One region of the Pseudomonas sp. Con_6 genome, then DNA from elsewhere that is predicted to be linked to it. Evidence: riboswitches for the same ligand, from Rfam matches in the RefSeq annotation. Region 1 holds a riboswitch; each other region holds the start of a gene.
What was found. A riboswitch is a leader RNA that binds a small molecule or an ion and turns the genes downstream of it on or off. The one in region 1 is predicted to bind cobalamin.

Region 1 (5,060 bases):
GCCAGGCCCGCTCCAGGCGCAGGCGGCGCATATGGTCGATCATCATCCGCCGGGCGATGGTCGCCAGGTATCCCTTGGGCTCGCGCACCGCTTCGAGCTTGGCCGCAGCGTCGGCGGCGGTCATGACCCGGATGAATACGTCCTGCACCAGGTCGGCGGCCAGGTGTTGGCAGTTGACCCGCGGCCGCAGCCAGCCGTGCAGCCATTTGCTCTGGGACACGTACAGGCGACTGACCTGGGCGTGGAGGGAATCGGGGGATGGCATGCCGGACCGCCTTGTCGCGCAAATGGGAATTGTTCGCAATTTTATGCAAAACATTTCAGATCTGCCAAGGGCGAGATTGCTTCCACTCAGCTCATTCCGGAATACCGGTCACCTTGTGCAACGCACGCATCGCACAGGGTGGCCGCGCACCTTCCGGCTCAATCTGCTCGCACTGCTTCAACAGCGGATGGACATCGGCGAACTTCAGGCTGGCCAGTTGCGCAGCGTGCTGCTGCGACACGAAGCAATGCTCGAAGCGGTAGGCGGCATATACCTCGGGACGCAGGGGCGGGAAATCGTAGACCTCATCGACGATCGCCTTGAATACCTCAGGCATCTGCACGTCGGACACCGGCGGCGCGTAGGTGAGCAGATCACGCTTGGTCACCCCCGCTTCCCGGGCCCCAAGGGCTTGCTTGGCCAGGCTGATGGAGGCTTGCATGCCCTGGGGAAGCGGACAGTCGGAAGCGGCGAATATCGGTGCCGATGCCAGCGTGCCCAGCAGGGCGAGTACTGCAACCATCCTTGTCATTAAGGTTCCTTCCTGGTCTTTGGAGAATGCGGCCTTCGACTGGAAAGGCCAGCCGAGGTTCCCTGGTCGAGGGCCGCTACCTTGCCATCGGGGTTATACGGTGACCACCACCTTGCCGATCTGCTGGTTGGCCTCCAGGAATCGATGGGCATCACGGATATGGTCGAGGGTGAAGGTCCTGGCGATGATCGGTCGCAATGCGCCAGACGCCAGCCCATCCAGAATGAAGCTGCGGGCACGCCCGAGCGCTTCGTGGTCGGCGACGATTTCCGAATAGAGATAACCCTTGAGTGTCAGGCTCCTGCCCAGCACGGTGAACAACGGGAACGGCGTCGGCTCGGGACTCAATGCGCCGTATTCGAGCAGGATCCCGCCCCGGGCCATGCTCTGCGTCAGCGCCTCGAAGGCCGGACCGCCCACCGGATCGAACACGACCCGGGCGCCCTTTCCGTCCGTCAGCGCCATCACCCGCTCGACGATATCCTCCTCATCGCTGACGATCACATGAGCCGCACCGGCCTCCAGCAGTGCCTGGGCCTTGGCCCGGGTACGGGTGATCGCCACCGGCACGGCCCCCACCATCCGCGCGATCTGGAACGCGGCCAGACCGACACTGCTGGAAGCTGCGGTGACCAGCACGACATCCCCCCGTTGCAGCTTCGCCTGTTCTATCAAGGCGCCCCAGGCGGTGACGTACTGCATCCACGACGCCGCCGCCTCTTCGTATGGCTGGTTGTCCGGGCTCTTCACCACAAGGTGCGCCGGGACATTGACCACTTCGCCATAAGTGCCCCAGCGGGCGATATCCAGCGGCGGAATCAGCGCCACGGCATCGCCAACCTGCACGCCGCTGACCGCGCTGCCGATGGCGTTGACCAACCCCGCCGCCTCGTAGCCCAGGCGACTGGGGAACTGCGCCTCCTGCAGATAGGCGTGGTTGCGGAACATCACCTCGGCGCGATTCAGGCCGATGGCCTTGACCGCGATCTGTACCTCGTCCGCCGCAGGTGCCGGAACGTCCAGCTCTTCCAGCTGAAGAACGTCGGCGTCGCCGTATGCGTGGATCCTGACAATGCGTGCCATGGGAAACCCTCTTTCTCTCGATAGGACTGAAGCCGCAAATCTAGGCGTTGGCGGCCAGGCGATAAAGGCCTAGTCTGGCGGCAGACTGGAAACAGAGAGTTTGTAATGGATCGCCTCACGCAGATGGCTACCTTCGTCAAGGCCGTGGAACTGGGCTCGTTCAGCGCCGCTGCGGACGACCTCAACCTGTCGCCGCAACTGGTGGGCAAGCAGGTCAAGATGCTCGAACAGCACCTGGGCGTCTCCCTCCTGCATCGCACCACCCGCCGCCAGAGCCTGACCGACTTCGGTCGCGCCTTCTATCAACGGGCGAAGATGATCCTCGCCGACATGCAGGCCGCCGAAAGCCTCGCCGCCGTGACCCGCGGTACACCCAGCGGGCGGCTGCGCATCAACGCGCCGGTGACCTATGGCGTACGCACCCTGGCGCCGCGGCTGCTGGAGTACATGGTCAGGTATCCCCAGGTGGCGGTGGACCTGACCCTGTCCAATGACCTGGTGGATCTGGTCGAGGATGGCTATGACGTGGTGCTGCGCATCGGCGAGCTGGCCAGCAGCGGCTTGAAGGCCGTGCCGCTGGCGCCCTATCAGTGCGTGCTGTGTGCCGCACCGGCCTATCTGGCACGGCGACCGCCGATCATCAGTCCGTGGGACCTGCGCCAGCACGAATGCCTGGCCTTTGCTTTTTCCAACGGTCGTTCCGACTGGACCTTCGACGGACCGGAGGGACGTATCGACGTGCCGATTACAAGCAAACTGACGATCAATCAAGGCGACCCGCTGCTGGCCGCGGCAGTGGCAGGGCTCGGAGTGGTACTGCAACCGCAGGAACTGGTGGGCGATGCGCTGCGCGACGGCACCCTGGTGGCGCTGCTGCCACAGTACCGGGTGCCCGCCTCGCCGATGAACATGCTGTATGCGCCGGATCGGCGGATGACACCGAAACTGCGCAGCTTCCTCGACTTCATGCGCGAGGCGCTGGGACCACGGGGAACGCCATGATGCCTGCCGAGACAGCCCTGCAGGGCAACCTTTCCCTCCCCGCCCCGATGCTCTACCATCCTGGCCGCCGGTTTCCACCTCGGAATCAATAGGGAATCCGTCGCTCGCCCGCACGCGAGCCAAACGGAACTGCCCCCGCAACTGTAGGTGCCGAGCCCGCTCCTGAAACGCCACTGGACACGATCCGGGAAGGCTGGAGCCGGGCCATGACGCATCAGTCAGGAGACCTGCCGGCAAACATTCACCAACCGGCGGGGTGTCCGGGATGGCCATCCTTTGCCCTGTCCAGGGTGCTTGCTCCGTGCCTGCGCGGGGCTTGGCGATGCCTGTCCGTGTGTCTCTCCCGCACTGTTCGACGGGGGTCGACTGCAGCTCATGATCGATTTGAGACACCTGCGCACGCTTCATGCCCTGCGCGAAACCAACAGCCTGCCCGAGGCCGCCGAGCGCCTGCACCTGACCCAGTCGGCGCTGTCGCACCAGTTCCGCGAGCTGGAACATCGCCTCGGCCTGCCCGTGTTCGAGCGCAAGTCCAGGCCGGTGCGCTTCACCACCGCCGGCCTCAAGCTGCTGCAACTGGCCGACCAGGTGCTACCGCTGATCCGCAGCACGGAGCGCAACCTGGGCAAGCTGCTGGGCGGCAGCGCCGACCGCCTGCACATCGCCATCGAATGCCACAGTTGCTATCAGTGGCTGATGCCGTCCCTGGACGAATTTCGCAGCGCCTGGCCCGAGGTGGAACTGGACCTCGCCTCGGGATTGTCGTTCGCGCCGCTGCCGGCCCTGGAGCGCGGTGACCTCGATCTGGTGGTGACCTCGGACCCGGTGACCCTGCCCGGCATCACCTACGTGCCGCTGTTCGGCTACGAAGCCATGCTGGCCGTCGACAAGCATCATGCCTTGCGCAAGAAACCGTACCTGGTGCCAGCCGACCTCGCCGGCCAGACCCTGATCACCTACCCCATCGAGCGCGACCGCCTGGACATCTTCACCCGCTTCCTCGACCCGGCCGACGTCGAGCCGGCCCAGGTCCGCACCGCGGAAATGACCGTGATGATGATGCAACTGGTGGCCAGCGGCCGTGGGGTCTGCTGCCTGCCGAACTGGGCGCTGCACGAGTACACCTCGCGCGGTTATGTGATCGCCAGGCACCTGGGCCAGGACGGCTTGCAGGCCACACTGTTCGCAGCGGTGCGTAGCGACACGCTGGAGGTGCCATACATGAGTGATTTCCTGCTCACGGCCAAGGACATTTCCTTTGCCACGCTTGAGGGGGTGAATGCGGCGCCTGCTGGCTGACGATTACCGCTCAAGGTCTCCAGCACAGTAACCGTGACCATCGTGCAAAGCCCCAGCAAGCAAGCCGTTGCGACGCTGTAGAACAGCGTCCGCCACGGCTGCCAGCGAGCAAGGTAGGCCAGCGTGTGGAGGATCCGGGCCAGGGTGAACAGGACAAATAGCGACGTGCACAAGGCAGCCGACGTATCGAGGGCGATCGCCAACCCGCCAAGGGCAAAGAACACCGGAATGTTCTCCAGGTCATTGGCCCAGACCCGCGAAGCCCGTACGACCTCCGGGTGCTCGGTCGCCCGGGCCGGTCGCTGGAACACCGCGGCATCCTCCGGGTTCACGAAGGCCTTGAGGCGCAGGCCGAAGTAGCCCTGGTAACAGGACACAGCGAGCATCTTGGCGAACAGAACAACCACGCACAGGGCATAGACCGACAGGCTGCTACTCACGTCCGCTGCTCTCCCGCGAGCCCACGAACCGCCAGGTACAACAGCGGTCCCACTGAAACAAACACCGCCGTCAGCAGCAGATAGGGAAGCAATGCGCGGGTGGATCCGCCGCGCAGGCGATTGTCCCGGACCATCCAGAAGGCAGCCAGGCCGGCCATCAGGTACAGGTCGATGACCAGTTGGGCGGTGTCGGGGCTGGAGATCAGCTCCAGGCCGAAGGCCAGCAGCGACTGCTCGGCGGTCGAGATCGTCCAGGCGGTGTAGAGGATCAGTGGAACCAGTAATACCAATGCGATGAAGCGAACCATGTGCGTGCCTCCGGGTAGTGTGTCCCGGCAACGGTAGTGATAGGGTGACTCGCCTCTCAATGACCTGGGAGGTCATGGACACTGCGCACAAGGACGGACAAAGTCGACTCATGAACCCGCCAGCCTTCCAT
Region 2 (5,060 bases), 520 kb from region 1:
CATCGATAAAGCCGGTGTTCGCCGCCTGCAGGTGCGAGCGGTAGAACAGCACCGACACCACGGGCTGGCCAGGTTGCCAGTCGGCGCGCCAGTGGGCCAGTTCGGCCTCGGCATGGCGCGGGTGATACAGGCTGGTACGAGACAGTTGCTTCGGCTCGTCCCAGGGGTAATCGCGCCCCAGCCAGAGACTGGCGAGGCAGTTGAACAGGTTCAGCGCGTTGGCCTTGCCGCCCTGGCGCAGGAAATGCCAGAGGCGCTCGGCCGGCGCGCCGGTGATGCTGCCCAGGCTGCTCAGTTCCGGGTCCGGGCGATCGTCGCCCGGGACCAGGATCAGTTGTACGCCACGGGCAGCCAATTCCACCAGTTGCTCGACGCCATAGCGCCAATAGCCGATGCCGCCGTGCAGCGACACCAGGATCACCTTGGCATGGCGCAGCACTTCATCGACATACAGGTCCACCGATGCGTGGTTCTGCACCTGCATGGGGTTGGCCAGGCGCAGGCTGGGGTAATCGTCCGGCAGATCCCTGGCGGTTTCCGCCAGCAGCGCCAGGTGCGAGTCACCGCTGCAGAGGATCACCAGTTCGGCGGGGGTCTGGCCGAGGTCGGCGATGCTGTCGTCCGGCACGAAGCCGCCGGGCTGGGTCCGCAGCAGGTGCATATCAGGCGCTCAGGGCGGCGCGCAGGCGGGCTTCGAGGGCCGCGGCGTCGAGGTCCTGGCCGATGAGCACCAGGCGGGTGATGCGCGGCTCGTCGCTGCGCCAGGCACGGTCGAAATGCTTGTCGAAACGGGTGCCCACGCCCTGGATCAGCAGGCGCATCGGCTTGCCGGGGATGGCCGCGAAGCCCTTGACCCGCAGGATGCCGGTCTCGGTGACCAGTTGGGTCAGCGCATCCAGCAGCAGGCTTTCGTCGGCCTCCGGCAGGTCGAGGGAGATGGAATCGAAGGCGTCGTGGTCGTGATCGTCGTGGTCATCGTCGCCGTCGTGGTGGGAATCATGGTGGGTGCGACGGCCATCGATATGCGCCTCGGACTCGGCGCCCAGGCCCAGCAACACTTCCAGCGGCAGCACGCCCTTGCTGGCTTCGACCACCTTGACCGCTGGCGGCAGCTCTTCCTCGACCTCGGCGCGCACGGCAGCCAAGGCTTCAGGGGCGATCTGGTCGCACTTGTTAAGGATCACCAGGTCGGCGCTGGCCAACTGGTCGGCGAACAGTTCGTGCAGCGGCGATTCGTGGTCCAGGTTCGGGTCCAGCTTGCGCTGGGCATCGACCTGCTCGGGGAAGGCGGCAAAGGTGCCGGCGGCCACGGCCGGGCTGTCGACAACGGTAATCACCGCGTCGACGGTGCAGGCGTTGCGGATTTCCGGCCACTGGAAAGCTTGCACCAAGGGCTTGGGCAGGGCCAGGCCGCTGGTTTCGATCAGGATCTGGTCGAGGTCGCCGCGGCGCGCCACCAGCTCGCGCATCACCGGGAAGAACTCTTCCTGCACGGTGCAGCACAGGCAGCCGTTGGCCAGCTCGTAGACGCGGCCGTTGGCCTCTTCCTCGGTGCAGCCGATGCTGCACTGCTTGAGGATTTCGCCGTCGATGCCCAGCTCGCCGAATTCGTTGACGATCACAGCGATGCGGCGGCCGTTGGCGTTGTCCAGCATATGGCGCAGCAACGTGGTCTTGCCCGAGCCGAGGAAGCCGGTAACGATCGTGACGGGGAGTTTGGCCAGTGTTTTCATGTCGGATGCCCTTGGCAGCGGATTGGCGGGCATCGGAGACGGGAGCCGGATGCCAGGCAGCCGGGCGCGTTCGCCACCGGATCACCCCGCCCGGTTGAAGTGGAAACTGTTCGAGGCAGGTCTCCTGGCTTGTGCTGTGCCCCGGGGCAGCATCGACGCCTTCCCGCCGTTTTCGGCAGTGGCTGTGGTCGATGGTTCAGCACTTACAGTTGCGGGGGCAGCCGCGGAATGACTGTGATCAGCGCACCGCGTTCCCGTCTTAGCTCCGGCCACGACGCCGGAGAACCTCGAACCGGCAAGGCTACGCAGTGCCCGGAGGTCGGTCAACCGCTGTATTGACGGATGTCAATGCGCGTGATTTCCTAGCGCGATCGTTTGGGTGCCTTTTTTATTACAAGGTGAAACGGGAAACCGGTGCGCAATGACCGTTCAAGGTCATGCCAGTCCGGTGCTGCCCCCGCAACGGTAAGCGAGGAAAGCGTCAGATCCACTGTGCCCGCAGTCCGGCATGGGAAGGAGACGCCACGGCTCAATGCCCTCGCAAGCCCGGAGACCGGCCCGACGCAGAATTGACCAAACCCGCGGTGGGCGGGCGACGTTGCACCTCCCGGACGCTCCGTGCCCGGAGGTTCTTCGCGCTTGCCTGTCGCCGAGACGACACTCACGAGGAAAGCGCCATGTCCGTTACCAGCACCGCCAGCCACGCCAGCAGCACCTCCACCACCCTCAGCCAGCGCATCGTCGCTGCCGTCGGCGCGTCCGTGCTGGGCCTGTGCCTGGTCTACTTCGCCGGTTTCTCGCATATCGAAGCGGTGCACAACGCCGCCCACGACACCCGTCACAGCGCCGCCTTCCCTTGCCACTGAGGCCTGACCGCATGTTCACTCGCATCGCACGCACCGCGGGCTTCACCGGCCTGCTGGCCGCCCTGCTGCTGACCCTGCTGCAAAGCTTCTGGGTGTCGCCGCTGATCCTCCAGGCGGAAACCTACGAGAACTCGGCACCGGCTGCGGCCCATGAACACGAGCACGCCGATGGCGCTGCAGCGGGTCATGAGCACAGCGAAGAAGCCTGGTCACCGGAAGATGGCTGGCAGCGCGTGCTGTCCACCACAGGTGGCAATCTGGTGGTCGCGGTGGGCTTCGCCCTGCTGCTGGCTGCCATGTACACCCTGCGCGCCCCGGGCAGCATCGGTGCTGGCGCACTGTGGGGCCTGGGCGGTTTCGCCGTGTTCTGCCTGGCACCAAACCTCGGCTTGCCGCCGGAACTGCCGGGCACCGCCGCCGCCGACCTGGCCCAACGCCAGTTGTGGTGGATCGGTACCGCTGCCGCAACCGCGGTAGGCCTGGCACTGATCGCCTTCGCCGGCAACTGGGTGTTGAAGGCCGCCGGCCTGGCGCTGCTGGTGATCCCCCACGTGATCGGCGCGCCGCAACCGGAAGTTCATGAAAGCCTGGCCCCGGAAGCGCTGGAGTCGCAATTCATCGTCGCCTCGCTGCTGACCAACGCCGGTTTCTGGCTGGCCCTGGGCCTGATCAGCGCCTGGCTGTACCGGCGCAAGGCGGCCTGATGCCCGTCCCACCCGGCGTTGCCCCGCTGTACGCCGGGCTGGGCTGCCGTCGCGGCACGCCGGCGAGTGACCTGGCCGGCGTGCTGCGCCAGGTCCTGCAACACCACGACCTGCCCTTCTGCGCCCTGGCCGGACTCGCCAGCATCGACCTCAAGCGCGACGAACCCGGCCTGCTGCAACTGGCCGAAGACCTCGCCTTGCCCCTGCATTTCTACAGTGCCGTCCAGCTTGCTCCGTTCACCCCGCGCCTGAGCCATCGCTCGGCCACGGCCTTTCGCCATACGGGTTGCTACGGCGTCGCGGAAAGCTGCGCCCTGGCCCTGGCCGAACAACTGGGCGGTGCCACGGCACAACTGCGTGTCGAACGCCTCGTGCAGGATGACATGACCCTGGCATTGGCCTGGGTCCCCGTTTCTGGCGGATAATCCGCCGCCTTCCGTTCAGAGACCCCAGCATGACCGTCTATTTCATCGGCGCCGGCCCCGGCGATCCGGAGCTGATCACCGTCAAGGGCCAGCGCCTGATTCGCCAGTGTCCGGTGATCATCTACGCCGGTTCCCTGGTGCCCACCGCAGTTCTCGACGGACACACGGCCGAGACCGTGATCAATAGTGCCGAACTGCATCTGGAGCAGATCATCGAGAGGATTCGCATCGCGCACGAGAAAGGCCAGGACGTTGCCCGGGTGCACAGTGGCGACCCGAGCCTGTATGGCGCCATCGGCGAGCAGATCCGCCACCTGCGTGAGCTGAACATTCCCTACGAGATTATCCCCGGTGTCACCGCCACAGCAGCCAGCGCGGCCCTGCTGGGCTGCGAGCTGACCCTGCCGGATATCGCCCAGAGCGTGATCCTCACCCGCTTCGCCGATTCTTCGCCGATGCCCGAGGGCGAAGCCCTGGCCAGCCTGGCAGCCCACAAGACCACGATGGCGATCCACCTTGGCGTGCGTCATCTGGCGCGGATCGTCGAGGAACTGCGCCCGCATTACGGCGGCGATTGCCCGATCGCCGTGGTCCATCGCGCCACCTGGCCGGACCAGGACTGGGTGCTCGGCACCCTGGACGATATCGTCGCGCTGACCGGGGCCAAGGGGTTCCGGCGCACGGCGCTGATCCTCGTGGGAAGGGTGCTGGCCAGCGACAGCTTCAGCGAGTCGGCGCTGTACCGCGCGGGGCATGCGCACCTCTATCGGCCTTGAGGTGTATTGCATTGCCATCAGGGCGGCTGCACATTACCGCGACGACCACCTTTGGAAAGGAACGCCCCGATGCTGGAACTTCGCCCTTGCTGTGAATGTTGTGCCACGCCACTGCCCGGCGACAGCCGCGAGGCGATGATCTGCTCGTTCGAATGCACCTATTGCCGTAGCTGTGCCGAAGACACGCTCAAGGGCAAGTGCCCGAACTGCGGGGGTGAATTACAACCGCGGCCGGCACGGGTCGGGGAAAAACTGGCGAAGAATCCGGCGACTACGGTGCGGACAGTGAAGGCGCAGGGCTGTCCCGCTCATTGAGGAGGGGGGGCTGATGGCCTATCGCGGGCAACGCCCGCTCCCACAGGGTCCAGATGCGACGCGGACCTTGTGGGAGCGGGCGTTGCCCGCGATAAGGCCAGAACAGACGACCTCGCTAATGCGGCTGCATCTTGCTCTTGACGAACCCCACCACCCAGGTCAGCACCGCGCCACCGGCACCACCGCCGATCACGCTACTGATGATGGCAGGAAGATCCAGGCTGCCTTCGGCCCCCGCCTG
Region 3 (5,060 bases), 1.5 Mb from region 1:
CCTGGGGCGGCAGTTGTATGAGGCGCTGAAAGACATGGCGCGGGCGGAGGGCATCGAGGTCCTTTACCTGCATACCCACCCGTTTCTGCCGGGGGCGGTCGCGTTCTGGCAGCGGCTGGGCTTCGTGGTGCTGGATGTGGAGGACGATCCGGTATGGCGCACTATCCACATGGCACTTGAATTGGAGTGACAGGTGTCGGGCCCGCAAAGCAGCCCCAGTCAGCGCGGCCGCAAGCTCAGGTAGCGGCTGCCGTCCAGCGGGTCTTCGATGAAATGCCCGTGCACGCCGAAGGTGTCGTGCAGGCGTTGCGGGGTCAGTACGTCGAGCGGCGCGCCAAGGGCGACCAGGCGGCCGCGGTCCAGCAGCGCCAGGCGGTCGCAGCCGAGGGCCTGGTTGAGGTCGTGCAGGGCGATCAGGGTAGTCACTGGCAGGGCCTGGACCAGGGCGAGGATGCCCAGTTGCTGCTGGATATCCAGGTGGTTGGTCGGCTCGTCGAGCAGCAGGATCCGCGGCTGCTGGGCCAGGGCGCGGGCGATGTGCACGCGCTGGCGTTCGCCGCCAGACAGGCTGTGCCACAGCCGCTGCGCCAGATGGGCCATGCCTACCGCCCGCAAGGACCGGTCGACGATCGCATCATCGTCGGCGCTCCACGGCGACAGTGCCGACAGCCAGGGCGTGCGCCCCAGTTCCACGGCATCGCGCACGCGCAGGGCGTCGTCGGTGCTGGCCTGTTGTTCCACCACCGCCAGCTGTCGCGCCACTTCGCCGCGCCGCAGCTTGTGCATGGGTTCGCCGTTGAGGCGGACGTCGCCACTGTGGGGACGCAACAGGCCCGCCAGCAGCCTGAGCAGCGTGGACTTGCCGGATCCGTTGGGCCCGACGATGCCCAGGGTTTCCCCAGGCCGCGCCTGCAGGTTCACCTCGCTGAGCAGCACGGTGCCTTTGACCTGGTAGCCGAGGTCACTGCATTCGAGCGCGGCGGTGTGTTGATCGAAGGCGTTCATCGTGGACGCTGCCCCCGGACCAGGATCAGGGCGAACACCGGCGCGCCGACCAGGGCGGTGATCACTCCGATGGGCAGCACCTGGCCCTTGAGCAGAGTGCGCGAGAGCACGTCGGCGGCCATCAGGAACAGCGCACCGCACAGCGCGCTCAGCGGCAGCAGCCGGGTATGCCGCGGTCCGGTAAGCAGGCGCACGGCGTGGGGAATCACCAGGCCAACGAAGCCGATGGAGCCGACGATGGACACCAGCACCGCGGTCATCAGTGCCGTACAGGCCACCAGCAGCATGCGCACGCGGCGCACCGCAATGCCAAGGGCCGCCGCCGAGTCGCTGCCGAAGGTGAAGGCATCCAGGGCACGGCGGTGCCACAGGCACACCAGCAACCCCAGCAGTACCACCGGCAGCGCCAGCCACACCGCCGGCCAGCGGATCCCGCTGAGGTTGCCCAGCAGCCAGAACATCAGGCCTCGAGCCTGTTCGGCGCTGGCCGAGGCGGTGATGAGGAAGGAGGTCAGGGCATTGAACAGCTGCGAACCGGCGATCCCGGCGAGGATGATCTGGCCGTTGCTGCCGCCGCCGCGGGCACTGCGGGCGAGCAGGGTGACCAGGGCGAAGGCACCGAGGGCACCGATAAAGGCGCCGCCGGACATGCTCAGCATGCCCGCGCCGACCCCGAGCAGGGTCACCAGCACGGCGCCGGTCGAGGCCCCGGCGGAAATCCCCAGCAGGTAGGGATCGGCCAGCGGGTTGCGCAGCAGCGCCTGCAGCACCGCGCCCGCCGTTGCCAGCCCTGCCCCGCAGGCCCCGGCCACCAGGGCGCGGGGCAGGCGGTAATTCCAGATGATGCCTGCGTCGATGGGGTCGAGCAGGTGCCCGGCGTTCCACAGTTTGTTGCCCAGCACCTCCAGCACCACGGACAGGCCGAGGTGGGTCTCGCCGATGCTGGCGGCGATGATCACCGCCAGGCCCAGCAGGGCGCCGACCCAGAGGGCGTGCAGCAGCGAGCGCAGGACGAGGCGGGCAACGGCGGGCAGCATCAGTCGGCCTTGCGCAGCTTCTGGCTGGCGTCTGCCAGCACTTCGATGCCGTCCATCAGGCGCACGCCGGCGTGCATGGCGTCGGCGTCGATGATGACGATGCGCTCGTGCTTCACCGCGTCCATGTTGCGGGTGACCGGGTCGTTCTTGAGGAATTCCAGCTTCTTCCGGTAGTCGTCCGCCGGGAAGCGGCGGCGGTCCATGCGGGCGATGACGATGAAGGTCGGGTTGGCCTTGGCCAGGGTTTCCCAGCCCACGCTCGGCCATTCCTCGTCGGATTCGACCACGTTGCGCATGCCCAGGCTGTTCAGCATGAAATCGGGAATGCCCTTGCGCCCGGCGACATAGGGGTCGATATCGAGGTTGGCGCTGGAGAACCAGAACATTGCCGACTGGTCCTGTTGGCGACGCTGACCGGCACCGGCGGTGACCGCCGCCAGGCGCGCCTTGAGCTGGTCCACCAGGGCTGTGCCGCGGTCCTGTACGTCCATGATCTGCGCCAGTTGCTCGATGCTCTTGTACAGGCTGTCGACGCGGAAGGTTTCCAGGCGGGTGCCGTCGGCGCCGGTCAGGTTGTCCTTGCCTTCGCAGTCGGAGGGCAGCAGGTAGGCCGGGACCTTGAGTTCGGCAAACTGCTCGCGGGTGGCGACTACGCCTTGCGGACCGACCATCCATTCGAACTGCACCGTCACCAGGCCCGGGCGCTTGCCGATCACCGCCTCGAAGCTCGGGTCGTTGTCGGCCAGGCGCTCGACCTTGTCGTTCTGCGCCTTGAACTGCGGCGCCACGTCGTTGAACCACAGCGAGGTGCCGGCCAGCCGCTCGCCCAGGCCCAAGGCGTAGAACATCTCGGTGCCGGCCTGGCCGATGGTCACCACGCGGGCGGGGGCTTGCTCGAACGTCAGCTTCACGCCGCAGTTGTCGAGGGTCAGCGGGTACCGGGTCGGTGCGGCGAAGGCGGCGCTGCCCAGGCCAAGGCTGGCCAGCAGGACAAGGGCGAGGCGGGAAGGGGACATGCGGATGCGATCTCCATTCGAACGAGTGCGGCTACAGAAAGGCACAGGTCTGGAAAACACATCCCGGAAACTGATACGAGCCGGCCACGCACGAGCGGTGGCCGGAAACAGGATGCCCTTCCCGGACACCCCGCCGGTGGGTTTGACGATGTCGTGCCGGCAGGTCTCCTGACTTGCACGTCAGCGCCGGCTCCGGCCTTCCCGGGCGCGGGCCCAGTGGCGTGTGTGGAGCAGGCTCGGTGCCTACAGTTGCGGGGGCAGTTCCGTTTTCGCGGGCCTGGGCGCGCGGATGGATTCCCTGTTGGGTTCCTTTCGGAAACCGGCGGGGCGGGATGGTACGGGATAGAGCCAGAGGAAACCAGCTCGAAGGGCAAGCACGGCTCCAGGAGCTAGCTCAGGATACGGCCGCGGTCTTCAGGGTCTTGATCAGCAGCCCATACAACTGGTCCACCGGCTTTGAACCCTGGGACGCCCGGCTGCGATACACCGCCACTTCCATCGGCTCCAGCGGCCCGAGGCCATGCTCGGTACCGAGGATCTCCAGATGCTCCGGGGCGCTGCAGCGAGTCAGCACCGCCACCGCCAGGCCGCTTTCCACCGCGGCGATCTGCCCGGCCAGGCTGGAGCTGTTGTACACCACCCGGTAGTCGCGTCCTTGGAGGGCCAGCGAGTGGATGGCGCAGCGCCGCGCCAGGCTGGTGCTCTCGTAGGTGGCGATGGGCAGCGGATCGCGGCGCCAGACATCGAACTGCGGTGAACCGACCCAGACCATCGGTTCGCGGAACAGCAGGGTGCCGCGCCGCGGATGGTCGCGGGACACCAGGGCCAGGTCCAGATCGCCCTGCTCGATCCGCGGGATCAGCGAGGTGGACTGTTCGCAGTCCAGCTCGATCTCCACCGCGCCATAGCGCAGGGCGAAACGTTTGAGCACCGGGGTCAGGTAGCGTGCGGCGTAGTCGTCCGGGACGCCGAGGCGGATCCGCCCGGTGAGCTCGTCGCCATGGAAAGCGTTCTGCGCATCGCTGTGCAGGTCAAGGATGCGCCGCGCATAGCCCAGCAGTACCTGGCCGTCCGGGGTCAGTTGCTGCTGGCGGGCATCGCGCACCAGCAGTTGCCGACCCACTGCCGCCTCCAGTTTCTTCAACTGCATGCTCACCGCCGATTGCGAACGGTGCACCTCGGGAGCGGCGCCGGACAGCGAGCCGGTGTCCACTACGGCAACGAAACATTTGAGCCAGTCGATCTGCAGGTCCTGCATGCGGGCGCGTCCTCGGCATTCGATTAACAAATAGGTCGGATGCGTAATATGCGCTTTTCGCAAAAGAGTGTCTGCTGGATAGTGGCCGTCGTCCGAAAACGTTGCCAGAAGAACAGCGGTCCGCCAGACGGGCCGCGGATGAGGAGGTTTGTCGTGTTATCGGTTGCCAAGGGCTCCACGGAGCTGGGCTACAACGAGGTATGGGACGGGTTCCGGCAGTTGCTGCCGATCTCGATGTTCGTGGTGGTGTTCGGCCTGGCCTTTGGCCTGGCGGCGGCCCAGGTCGGGCTGGATTCGCCGACGATCATGTGGATGAGCACCCTGGTGTTCGCCGGCGCGTCGCAGTTCGCCGCCCTCGACCTGTGGGGCGCGCAGGTGCCGCTGGTGCCGTTGATCGTCACCGTGTTCGCCATCAATGCCCGCCACCTGCTGATGGGCGCCACGCTCTATCCGTGGCTGCGGGAACTGCCGGTGGCGCGGCGCTACGGGATCATGTTGGTGGTCTCCGATGCCAACTGGGCGATGGCGATGCAGGCGCTGTCTGCCGGCAAGCCGGGGTTGGGCATTCTGTTCGGCGGCGGCCTGGCGCTGTGGTCGACCTGGATCCTCGGCACCTGGCTCGGCCTGTATTTCGGCAACCTGGTCAGCGATCCGGTGAGCTGGGGCCTGGACATGGTCATGGGCTGCTTCCTGCTGTCCATGGTGGTGGGCGGCAAGAAGGACCTGCGCATGCTGCTGATCTGG

Region 2: linked by a shared signal. The riboswitch ahead of AC5QPF_RS16915 (CbtB domain-containing protein) and the one ahead of AC5QPF_RS19260 (LysR substrate-binding domain-containing protein) in region 1 are both predicted to bind cobalamin.
Region 3: linked by a shared signal. The riboswitch ahead of AC5QPF_RS12635 (ABC transporter substrate-binding protein) and the one ahead of AC5QPF_RS19260 (LysR substrate-binding domain-containing protein) in region 1 are both predicted to bind cobalamin.

The regions. Positions count from the first base shown of each region.
Region 1 is NZ_CM182011.1:4,333,012-4,338,071, forward strand. It holds gene AC5QPF_RS19240 (sigma-70 family RNA polymerase sigma factor) at 1-265, opposite strand, end outside; gene AC5QPF_RS19245 (hypothetical protein) at 357-797, opposite strand; gene AC5QPF_RS19250 (zinc-binding dehydrogenase) at 891-1,880, opposite strand; gene AC5QPF_RS19255 (LysR substrate-binding domain-containing protein) at 1,986-2,882, shown strand; cobalamin riboswitch at 2,934-3,131, shown strand; gene AC5QPF_RS19260 (LysR substrate-binding domain-containing protein) at 3,258-4,181, shown strand; partial or broken gene AC5QPF_RS19265 (MAPEG family protein) at 4,205-4,621, opposite strand; gene AC5QPF_RS19270 (DUF2834 domain-containing protein) at 4,618-4,929, opposite strand; gene AC5QPF_RS19275 (MmyB family transcriptional regulator) at 5,040-5,060, shown strand, end outside.
Region 2 is NZ_CM182011.1:3,809,954-3,815,013, forward strand. It holds gene cobN (cobaltochelatase subunit CobN) at 1-661, opposite strand, end outside; gene cobW (cobalamin biosynthesis protein CobW) at 663-1,733, opposite strand; cobalamin riboswitch at 1,831-2,038, opposite strand; cobalamin riboswitch at 2,094-2,309, shown strand; gene AC5QPF_RS16915 (CbtB domain-containing protein) at 2,411-2,599, shown strand; gene AC5QPF_RS16920 (CbtA family protein) at 2,611-3,303, shown strand; gene AC5QPF_RS16925 (cobalamin biosynthesis protein) at 3,303-3,728, shown strand; gene cobM (precorrin-4 C(11)-methyltransferase) at 3,758-4,504, shown strand; gene AC5QPF_RS16935 (DUF1272 domain-containing protein) at 4,574-4,819, shown strand; gene AC5QPF_RS16940 (hypothetical protein) at 4,935-5,060, opposite strand, start outside.
Region 3 is NZ_CM182011.1:2,826,225-2,831,284, forward strand. It holds gene AC5QPF_RS12620 (GNAT family N-acetyltransferase) at 1-190, shown strand, start outside; gene AC5QPF_RS12625 (ATP-binding cassette domain-containing protein) at 220-1,005, opposite strand; gene AC5QPF_RS12630 (iron chelate uptake ABC transporter family permease subunit) at 1,002-2,042, opposite strand; gene AC5QPF_RS12635 (ABC transporter substrate-binding protein) at 2,042-3,058, opposite strand; cobalamin riboswitch at 3,200-3,397, opposite strand; gene AC5QPF_RS12640 (LysR substrate-binding domain-containing protein) at 3,453-4,316, opposite strand; gene AC5QPF_RS12645 (AzlC family ABC transporter permease) at 4,455-5,060, shown strand, end outside.